Regions from separate parts of the Rhizobium sp. 0TCS1.26 genome, predicted to be linked through region 1. Evidence: predicted binding sites of a transcription regulator. Region 1 holds the regulator's gene; each other region holds the start of a gene.

What was found. Region 1 encodes LexA, which represses DNA repair genes until DNA is damaged. Its sites were predicted from a motif close to TGTTCNNNNTGTGTTCNG; they were not measured.
Region 2: a site for LexA is predicted at 1,501-1,518, ahead of AAIH46_RS10425 (glycosyl transferase). Genes of this name have one in related genera too.
Region 3: a site for LexA is predicted at 2,064-2,081, ahead of AAIH46_RS03150 (putative DNA modification/repair radical SAM protein). Genes of this name have one in related genera too.

What each region holds. Positions count from the first base shown of each region.
Region 1 covers NZ_JBCIYV010000001.1:45,144-48,415, forward strand. The annotation lists gene AAIH46_RS00250 (ComEC/Rec2 family competence protein) at 1-1,242, shown strand, start outside; gene lexA (transcriptional repressor LexA) at 1,223-1,942, opposite strand; gene AAIH46_RS00260 (VOC family protein) at 2,111-2,965, shown strand; gene kdsA (3-deoxy-8-phosphooctulonate synthase) at 2,969-3,272, shown strand, end outside.
Region 2 covers NZ_JBCIYV010000002.1:667,486-670,757, reverse strand. The annotation lists gene AAIH46_RS10435 (ribonuclease HII) at 1-5, opposite strand, end outside; gene AAIH46_RS10430 (PA0069 family radical SAM protein) at 285-1,442, opposite strand; gene AAIH46_RS10425 (glycosyl transferase) at 1,576-2,088, shown strand; gene moaB (molybdenum cofactor biosynthesis protein B) at 2,108-2,659, opposite strand; gene AAIH46_RS10415 (4-(cytidine 5'-diphospho)-2-C-methyl-D-erythritol kinase) at 2,656-3,272, opposite strand, start outside.
Region 3 covers NZ_JBCIYV010000001.1:655,848-659,119, forward strand. The annotation lists gene AAIH46_RS03145 (UdgX family uracil-DNA binding protein) at 1-826, opposite strand, end outside; gene AAIH46_RS03150 (putative DNA modification/repair radical SAM protein) at 826-2,058, opposite strand; gene greA (transcription elongation factor GreA) at 2,287-2,763, shown strand; gene AAIH46_RS03160 (glycosyltransferase family 4 protein) at 2,786-3,272, shown strand, end outside.

The DNA.
Region 1 (3,272 bases):
GCCGGGGCTGCCGCCCGCAGTCTGTCGAGCCTCTGGACGATGGTCAGCGGAACCTTCATCACCTCATTGATCGGCGGCCTGTCGACGGCGATCTTTTCAGTCAGCCACTTTCACCAGCTGACCGGATACGGCCTCGTCGCCAACCTGGCGGCCATGCCGGTCGTCTCGCTGGTCGTCATGCCGGCCGGCCTGCTTGGCATGCTGGCGATGCCGCTCGGTCTCGACAAACCGTTCTTCGCCGTCATGGGCCTGGGCTCGGGCATGGTCATCGCCATTGCCACCGAAGTCGCCTCCTGGGGCGGAAACACGGTGGTTGGCCGCACGCAGCCGTGGTTCCTGCCGCTGACGACTGTCGGCCTGCTGCTGCTGGTGCTCCTGCGGACGCGCCTGGCGCTGTTCGGCCTCGTTCCGCTCGGCGCAGGTCTGCTGCTGGCCGGTATGGTCGAGCCATCGAAGAAGAACCCCGACCTGCTGATTTCAGAGGATGGTGCACTGGTAGCGGCGCTCGACGGAACTGGCGCCAGCCTCAACCGGCCGCGCCCGCCGGCCTTCCTCTACCGGCAGTGGGAAAGCGCCCTTCAGCTGGGCGAGATCAACAGCCCCGAGCGCAGAGACGCACCACCCGAGCCGCCGGCAAACCCCGTGCCTGCAGCGAACCAGCAGCCAGCGGGGCACCCTGTGCCCGCGGCAAACCCCGAGCCGACGCCTGAGACGACGAAGAGCAACCCAACAGCCAGCCCGGACGCAACTGCGACGACCGGCCAGACGTCCAAACCTGTCGCTCCCGCGAGGCCGCAACCGCTGACCCGCGAAGGACTGGCGTCCGCCCGGGCACTGATGCAGGACACATTCGCCGGCGCGCCTCCCGACCGGTTCGTCTGCCTCGGCCAGAAAATCTGTCTGCTGCGAAGCGCAACAGGCAATCGCATCGCCTGGATCGACGACGCGCGCTATGCCGGGCCTGCCTGCGATACGGCCGACCTCATCATCGCACCGCGCGCCCGTTTCGACACGTGCCGCTCGAACGCGCTGATGCTGAACGGCGCGAGCCTCAGACGAATAGGCGCCGTCGAGATCGATTTCGCCGCCAGCCGCGATCCCGGAAGCTGGCACCTGCGTGCGGCGATGACCGGCATCCGGCGCCCGTGGACGCAGCATCGCGCCTACGACTGGCGTACGCGCAGCATGGACGAGCAGCTACCCGAGCGGTTGGCGCGGATGATCAGTGATAGCGGCGGATGAGGCCGACGAGCTTGCCCTGAACCTTGACGCGGTCTGCGGAAAAGATACGCGTCTCGTAAGCCGGGTTTGCGGCCTCCAGCGCGATGGAGGCACCCTTGCGGCGAAAACGCTTCAGCGTCGCTTCCTCGTCGTCGACCAGCGCCACGACGATATCGCCCGGGCTTGCTGTGCTGCCATTGCGGATGACGACGGTATCGCCGTCCAGAATGCCGGCCTCGATCATCGAATCGCCCTTGACCTCGAGCGCGTAATGCTCGCCCGGCCCAAGCATCTCCATCGGCACGCTGATTTCGTGCGTGTTGTTCTGGATCGCCGAAATCGGCACGCCGGCAGCGATACGTCCCATCACAGGGACGGAGGCGGAGGTCGCATCATTGGCGGGGATGGCGACGGGGCGGGCGGCCGAGGGTGCTTGCGTCTTGCCGAGACTTCCCTCGATGACGCTCGGCGAAAACCCGCGGCGCGGCTGCGGTGCTGCGGAATAGGCTTCCGGCAGCTTGATCACTTCCAGCGCGCGCGCCCGGTTCGGCAGCCGGCGGATGAAACCGCGCTCTTCCAGCGCCGTGATCAGCCGGTGGATGCCCGACTTGGATGCCAGTTGCAGAGCGTCCTTCATCTCGTCGAAAGACGGCGGAACACCTGATTCTTTCATCCGTTCGTGAATGAACAGAAGCAGTTCCTGCTGTTTGCGCGTGAGCATGGCGGCGACCCCCTGAAGGAAACAAATCCAGAACGAACACTATCTGTTCCACATGTGTTCCGCAAGTGCCTAAGATCCGGTGAACGCAGGCTCATCACGGATTTTCTGCTTCGACTTCGCCCTGATGCGCGGTAAAACGGACGGCAATCGAGGCTGGAGGCATGCAAGATGGACAGTGACAGGCCACGCGCGATCGACCATCTGGTCTTGCCCGTCGAATCGCTGCAGACCTCGCGGGAGCGGCTCGAGGCGCTCGGCTTCACCGTCGCCCGGCAGGCGGATCATCCCTTCGGCACATCGAATGCCTGCGTCTTCCTGGCGGACGGCACCTATCTCGAGCCGCTCGCCATTCGCGACGCTTCTCTGGTCGGCGAGAGCGTGCGAGGCGGCAATGTCTTCACCGGACGCGACGCACGGTTTCGCAGCGGCCGGCTGGAGGGCCTTTCGGCGATCGTCGTGTCGAGCAGTGATGCCGCCGCCGATCACCAGCGCTTCCTGCGGGCGGGCATTTCAGCCGGCGACATGCTCGGTTTCTCGCGGCAGGCGTTGACCGCGGATGGGACCCCCGTCACGGCAAGCTTCCAACTGGCCTTTGCCGATCTGGAAAGCGACCTGTTCTTCTTGTTCAGCTGCCAAAGGATCAACCCGTTGCCGGCCGATCGCTCGGTGCTGGAGCGGCACGAGAACGGCGTGGTGGCGTTGCGCGAGGTGTTGCTGCACGGTGCCGCACCCGACGATCTGGTCAAGCGCATCGAGACGGTGACGCACGCGGCTGGCTTCAGCGAAGCGGAGGAGACGGCCTTCACGCTTGCCAATGCGCGCATCCGCCTTGTCGCCGGATCGGAAACCGCGAGTGGAACGGATAGGGCGGTGAAGGCGGCGGCGGTCGTCTTCCATGTCGCCGATCTGACGGTGACAGAGCTGTTGCTGGCTGATAATCACCTCCCATATGTGAGGACGCCGCACCGTATCACCGTGGCGCCGGCGCCCGGTCAGGGCGTTTCGTTCGTTTTCGAGGAGTAGATCATGGGCGTGAGCGCCAATGCAGAGGTTGCTGTCGGCGAGGGCTCGTCCCGCGTCATGTTTTCCAACAGTGGCCGGCTGTCGCTGATCTGCGGACCGTGCCAGATGGAAAGCCGCGACCATGCCTTCATGATGGCTGGCCGGATCAAGGAAATCTGCGATCGGCTCGATATCGGCCTTGTCTACAAGTCGTCCTTCGACAAGGCGAACCGCACGTCGCTGAACGGTCCGCGTGGCATCGGCATCGATGCGGCGATGGAGATCTTTGCCGACCTGAAGGCCGAATTCGGCTTTCCGGTGCTCACTG
Region 2 (3,272 bases), on a different contig from region 1:
AACATGCGGCATTCATTCGCACGCACACCCGATCTCCTGCAAGCCCCGGCCAAAGCGCTGAGTGCGGCATCGCTTTTCCGCCCAAGGGGGACAGGGCGGTCCGGGGTACCGGCACGGATGAGGCGGTGGGGACCGTGCCGGAACTTTTCTGGAGGCGCACCGGCGTCGATCAACGCGGCCCAACCTCCGAAGTCGATAAAGCAGCGCGGGATTGCCAGGCGGTGTCATGCCGCTCAGGATCTCGCTGACTGCCAGGTCGTGGCGCCTGTCGCCACGGCCGATCTCTAGAGCAGCGACAGCTGCACGCCGGCGCCGTCCGGCCGGACGAACAGGTCGTCGCGCAGCATCACGCCCCGCCGACCGAGCCCCAGGCGCTTGGTCGCCAGCTCGAAGCGGCGGGAAATCTGCCAGGCATAGGGACCGGCACCCTTCATCCGCTTGCCGAACTCGGCGTCATAATCCTTGCCGCCGCGCATCGAGCGCACCAGCGACATCACGTGCCGGTAGCGATCCGGATAGTTGCGCAGCAGCCAGTCGCGAAACAGCGGGCTGACCTCGAGCGGCAGCCGCAGCAGCACGTAGCTCGCTTCCGTGGCACCCGCCGCCTTGGCGGCGTCGAGGATCCGCTCCATCTCGTGGTCGTTGAGCGCCGGGATGACGGGAGCCACCAGCACGCTGGTCGGAATGCCGGCATCGGTCAGCGCCTTTACGGCCTCCAGCCGCAGCGCCGGCGTCGATGCGCGCGGTTCCATCGAGCGGGCAAGCTTGCGGTCGAGCGTCGTCACCGACAGCGCCACCTTGGCCAGCCCCTTGGCAGCCATCGGCCCCAGAATATCTATGTCGCGCATGACCAGTGCCGACTTGGTGACGATCATCACCGGATGGTTCGCCTTGGCGAGCACCTCCAGCAGCTGCCGCATCACCCGCCACTCCTTCTCGATCGGCTGATAAGGGTCGGTATTGGTGCCGATGGCGATCGTCCGAACCTTGTAGCCGTCCTTGCTCAGTTCGCGTTCGAGAAGCCGCGGCGCATCGGGCTTGGCAAACAGCTTGGCTTCGAAATCCAGGCCTGCGGACAGCCCCATATAGCTGTGGGTCGGCCGGGCAAAACAATAGATGCAGCCATGCTCGCAGCCGCGATAGGGATTGATCGAGCGGTCGAAGGGAATATCGGGAGATTCGTTGCGGGTGATCGCGGTGCGCGGCTTCTCGATCTGCACCTCGGTCTTGAACGGCTCGAGATCCTCCAGCGTCTGCCAACCGTCGTCAAACCCTTCGCGACGCTGGTCCTCGAAGCGTCCACTGGGGTTGAGCCCGGCACCACGTCCGCGGCGGCGATCGACGTCTACCCGCAGGCCGGATGTTTCCACCAGCGCATCGGCAATATCGGCCGTATGGGCAGGCGCAAATGCGCCCTGCCGCAACTGAGACATCTCAATCATGTGGGAACTCCTGCGCTGGACGTCGCGTCCAACCCGACACGATTCCTAGCCGCGAAAAGAGAACAATGCAAGAACAAAATGCCGAGGCGCGGGAGCTGTGGATATTGCTGTTGCGATGCGGTAAGCATGCGGCATGCTCACGGTGATCATCGAATGTCGCGACCAGGAGACCGAACTGGCCCAGACCCTGTCTGTGCTCGTGGCTGGCGCCGTGGAAGGACTAGTCGGCGATGTGGCAGTCCTCGATCGCGGCGCGAAGGATGCTTCGGCGCGGATCGCCGATGCGGCCGGATGCCGCTATCATGCGGACGAAGAGCTGCGCGACGTGCTTCTGGCGGCCCGTGGCGAATGGTTGCTGCTGATCGAGCCCGGTGCCCGTCCGCAGCCCGGCTGGATCGACGAGATCGCCGAGCATATCTCACTCGACGGCCGACCGGCGCGCTTTTCGCCGTCGCGCAATTACCGCCCGTCGCTGCTGCGGCGCCTGTTCCAGCGCCTGCCGCCGCTGGAGAACGGCATGCTGATCGACCGAAAGCGGGCACTTGCCAAGGTGCGCGATGGAATGTCGCTCAGCGATCTGGCACGCGGTGAAAAGGCGCTACGACTGGTCAGCGAGATGGTGCCGGCCTGGGCGGCGCGCAGCTGAGATCGCCGTCCGTGACGGCTTATTGCGTGCCACCGCGCCGCAGATGTTCGTCCAGCCGCGGCATGATCTCCACGAAATTGCAGGGCATGTGGCGGTAGTCGAGCTGCGCCTGCAGGATGCCGTCCCAGGCGTCCTTGCAGGCTCCGGGCGACCCCGGCAGGACGAAGATGAAGGTGGCGTTGGCAACTCCGCCCGTGGCGCGTGATTGGATCGTCGAGGTGCCGATCTTGTCGTAGGAGATCCGGTGGAACACCTCGGAAAAGCCGTCCATCCGCTTTTCGAAAAGCGGCTCCAGCGCCTCCGGCGTCACATCGCGGCCGGTAAAGCCGGTCCCGCCGGTGGTGATCACCACGTCGATGTCGTCGCGCAGCGTCCACTCTCTCACTTGCTCGGCGATCTGCGCCTTGTCGTCCTGCACAATAGCCCGGGTGATCAGCCTGTGCCCTGCCGTTTCGATCCGCTGCACCAGTGTGTCGCCGGACTTGTCGTCTGCAGTTGTGCGGGTGTCGGACACGGTCAGCACTGCGATCCCGACGGGGAGGAAGGGGCGGCTCTCGTCGATCCGGCTCATGGCGTCTCTCCGGCAAGTGTTTCTGTCGCCTGGATATAGGCACCGGGATGCGCGGCTGCCAGCCGTGCTGCTGCAGCCTCTGCGTGGAGCATGTCCGGATAGATGCCGAAGCAGGTGGCGCCGGAGCCCGACATCCGGGCAAGCAGCGCACCGCTCTCCTCCAGCAGCCGGCACGTCTCGGCGATCTCGGGTACCAGATCCTGCGCTGGCGCCGCCAGATCGTTGCGCAGGGTCTTGAGAAAAGCGATCCAGTCGCCAAGATCTGTTGAGCTGGGAAGAGGGGGGATCGGCGGGTTGTCGCGCCGCGTCAGGAACCGGAAAACACCCGGCGTCGAGACGGCGATCAGCGGATTGACCAGAACCATGGCGAAGGCCGGCAGGGCAACCGACGACAACTGCTCGCCGATGCCGCGCACCATGGCTGGCCGGCCGGCCAGGCACATGGGAACGTCGGCGCCGAGCGACAGCGCCAAGTCCGAGAGGTGGGGTTCCGGCAGCGTCGCGTTCCACACGCGCATCAGCCCGCGCAGTGCCGCGGCGGCATCCGCCGATCCGCCACCGATGCCGGAGGCGACGGGAAGCGCCTTTGCAAGCGTGATGCGCACTGGCGGTG
Region 3 (3,272 bases), 610 kb from region 1:
CTGCCCGTTCCGCCATCTCGATAACCTTGGCCTCGGCATTGGCGATGAGATCGGGAATGAGTTCAGCTTCCGGCAGGTTCTTCCAGTACTTCTTCGGCATCTCAGCGGTCATCGCCTTCACCTTCAGCCGTGCGGGATTAAAGATGTTGGCGTAGTAGATTCGCCACAGATCGTCGGTGACGTCGGTGAGCTCCGGCTTGACGGCCGGCTCGTCCGTGACGGTCAGTGCGTCGCCGTCCCAGGCGGCCGACCCTTTCGGCGTGGCGATGACCCAGTCCATGTCGAAGAAACGGCGCCGGAAGAACGGCGCGATGCGCGCGACGATGTAGTGATCGGGTTCAAACCAGGCGAAGAACGACCGACGGCGGCCGGTCGGGTCGGTCGAGGCGACCTCCTTGAAGCGCACGAATGCCTTCATCTTGTGGCTGTCGCGACGGACCGACTTTTCCAGGCGCCGGGCGGCGATGACATCGGCATCCGAGACGATCTGCAGCAGGTTGCGCTCCGTGCGGATGCGCCACAGCAGCCGGTAGAGCAGAGCAAAGCGCGCCGGCTCCGAATGGCAGATGACGCTCTCCGCCAGTTCGATAAAGGCCGGCGGCACATGGATCGCCGCAGCGGTGGCCGGCAAGAGCGCATCCGCCGGGCCACCAATGCCCGACAGCGCGCGCTGGCCGTCGGCTTCGTCCAGACCGGTCAATCGGCCGCGCTCATCTTCGATGCGCCAGTCGATCGCCTGCGGCTCGACATTCGCCATCATCAGCCGGCGGGCCGCATCCCGCCATTCGGTAAACTCGCCGCGGCCTCTGAGAACGATGGTCTGCATCAGAAAAGCGACAGCTGTTCCGGCTTCGGCCCGAACATCGAGCGCAGATCCGACCGGTCGATCAGCCGGTGCGGCGTCCAGCCTTCCGCCTGGATGAACGGCTGCACCTTGCGAAGCGAAACGCCGAGCCGCCCCAGATCCTCCAGCCGCATCTTCTTGAACCGCCGAGCCGAAAGGATCGACTTCACCGTCTTGGTGCCGAAGCCCGGCACCCGCAGCAGCATCTCGCGCGCGGCGCGATTGACGTCGACCGGGAACTGTTCGCGGTGGCCGAGTGCCCAGGCAAGCTTCGGATCGAGATCCAGATCGAGATTGCCGTCGATCGACGACGAGGTGATCTCGCCGATGTCGAAGCCGTAGAAGCGGTAGAGCCAGTCGGCCTGGTAGAGGCGGTGTTCGCGCATCAGCGGCGGCTTGACGAGCGGCAGTTTCGACGAGGCGTCCGGGATCGGGCTGAAGGCGGAATAGTAGACGCGCTTTAGACCGTAGCTGCCATAGAGCCGCGCACTCGTGCCGAGGATGGTCGCGTCGCTAGCACCGTCGGCGCCAACGATCATCTGGGTGCTCTGGCCGGCCGGAACGAAGGTCTTCCGTCGCTTGGTCTGCAACGTGGCATCCGCGGCGTCCTCGATCTTCAGCCGCAGTTCGCCCATCGCCCGGCGAATGTTGTCGGGCTTCTTTTCCGGCGCGAACTGGCCGATGCCGTTGTCGGTCGGCAGCTCGATATTGATCGACAGTCGGTCGGCGTATAGCCCCGCCTCCTCGATCAGCGCCGCCGAGGCTTCCGGGATCGTCTTCAGGTGGATGTAGCCGCGGAAATTGTGGATCGTCCGCAACTCGCGGGCAATGCGCACCATCTCCTCCATCGTGTGGTCTGACGAGCGGATGATGCCCGACGACAGGAACAGGCCCTCGATGTAGTTGCGCCTATAGAATTCGAGCGTCAGCCAGATCACCTCGTCTGGGGTGAACCGGGCGCGCTCGACATTGCTGGACGATCGGTTGATGCAGTAGGCGCAATCGTAGATGCAGAAGTTGGTGAGCAGGATCTTCAGGAGCGAGATGCATCGGCCGTCCGGCGCATAGGCATGGCAGATGCCTGAGCCCTCGGTCGAGCCTAGCCCTCCCGTGCCCGCGGAGTGTCGCTTGGTCGTGCCGCTCGATGCGCAGGACGCATCGTATTTCGCAGCATCGGACAGGATCGCAAGACGTTCTTTGAGCGACTTCTTCATTAGTACGTTCACTAAATGTTCTGCCGAGAAGAGTCAAGCGACGGCTGTCTATGACACCCATCTTGCAAGCGGCCGCGCCCGCCCTATTTCGAATTCCCTAGCCATCCGCGTCGTCATTCTGCTATGCTTCGCGGAACTTGAGTTGTCGCATGGTTCCGGGGTTCTGCTCCGGGACCTGTTTCTTTTTGTGGCCGCAGGTTGCGGCCATGAGACTGAGGAAAAAAGAAAATGGTTGATAAGGTACCGATGACGCCGTCCGGTTTTACCAAGCTGCAGGAAGAGCTGCGCTGGCGCCAGCAGGAGGAACGTCCCCGCATCATCGAGGCCATTTCCGAGGCACGCGCCCATGGCGACCTGTCGGAAAATGCTGAGTACCATGCCGCCAAGGAAGCCCAGAGCCACAACGAAGGCCGCATCACCGAGCTCGAGGATCTGACGACCCGTGCGGAAGTCATCGACCTCAGCAAGATGTCCGGCTCCAAGATCAAGTTCGGTGCCACGGTCAAGCTGATCGATGAAGATACCGACGAGGAAAAGATCTACCAGATCGTCGGCGATCAGGAAGCCGACGTGAAGGAAGGTCGCATCTCGATCTCCTCGCCCATCGCTCGCGCGATGATCGGCAAGGAAGCCGGCGAGTCGATCGAAGTCGTCGCGCCGGGCGGCTCGAAGGCCTACGAGATCCTCCAGGTCACCTGGGGCTGATCGTCAATCGCAGGCAGCCACCGTGCCCTCAGATCTGAGCGACGTCGAGGTTATCGCACCGCACTTCAAGCGGCGACTGTCGGGGGTCACCTCGACGGTCATCCAGCTCGTGCCGGTGCAGAACCGGCTGGGGCAGAAGGTCGTGACGCTCGGACCCGGCCTGCCGCCTCACCTGCCCTCCATGCGCTACACGCAGCTGGCAGGCCTCTGGCGTCCGCCGCAGGGTCGGTCGGTGCGCGTCTGGCACGCGCGCCGCAACATCGAGATGCTTCCCGGGATCCTGCTGCGTGACGTGTTGCGCATGCCTCTGAAGCTCGTCTTCACCTCCGCCTCGCAGCGCCGCCACACCGGCTGGACGAAGTGGCTGATCTCGAAGATGGACCGTGTCATCGCCGTCTGCCGCAACACCGCCTCCTATCTCGAGCGCGACAGCGACGTGATCCTGCACGGCATCGACCTGCAGCGGTTTCATCCGGCAGCCGACAAGCGGGCCGCCAGGGTCGCCGTCG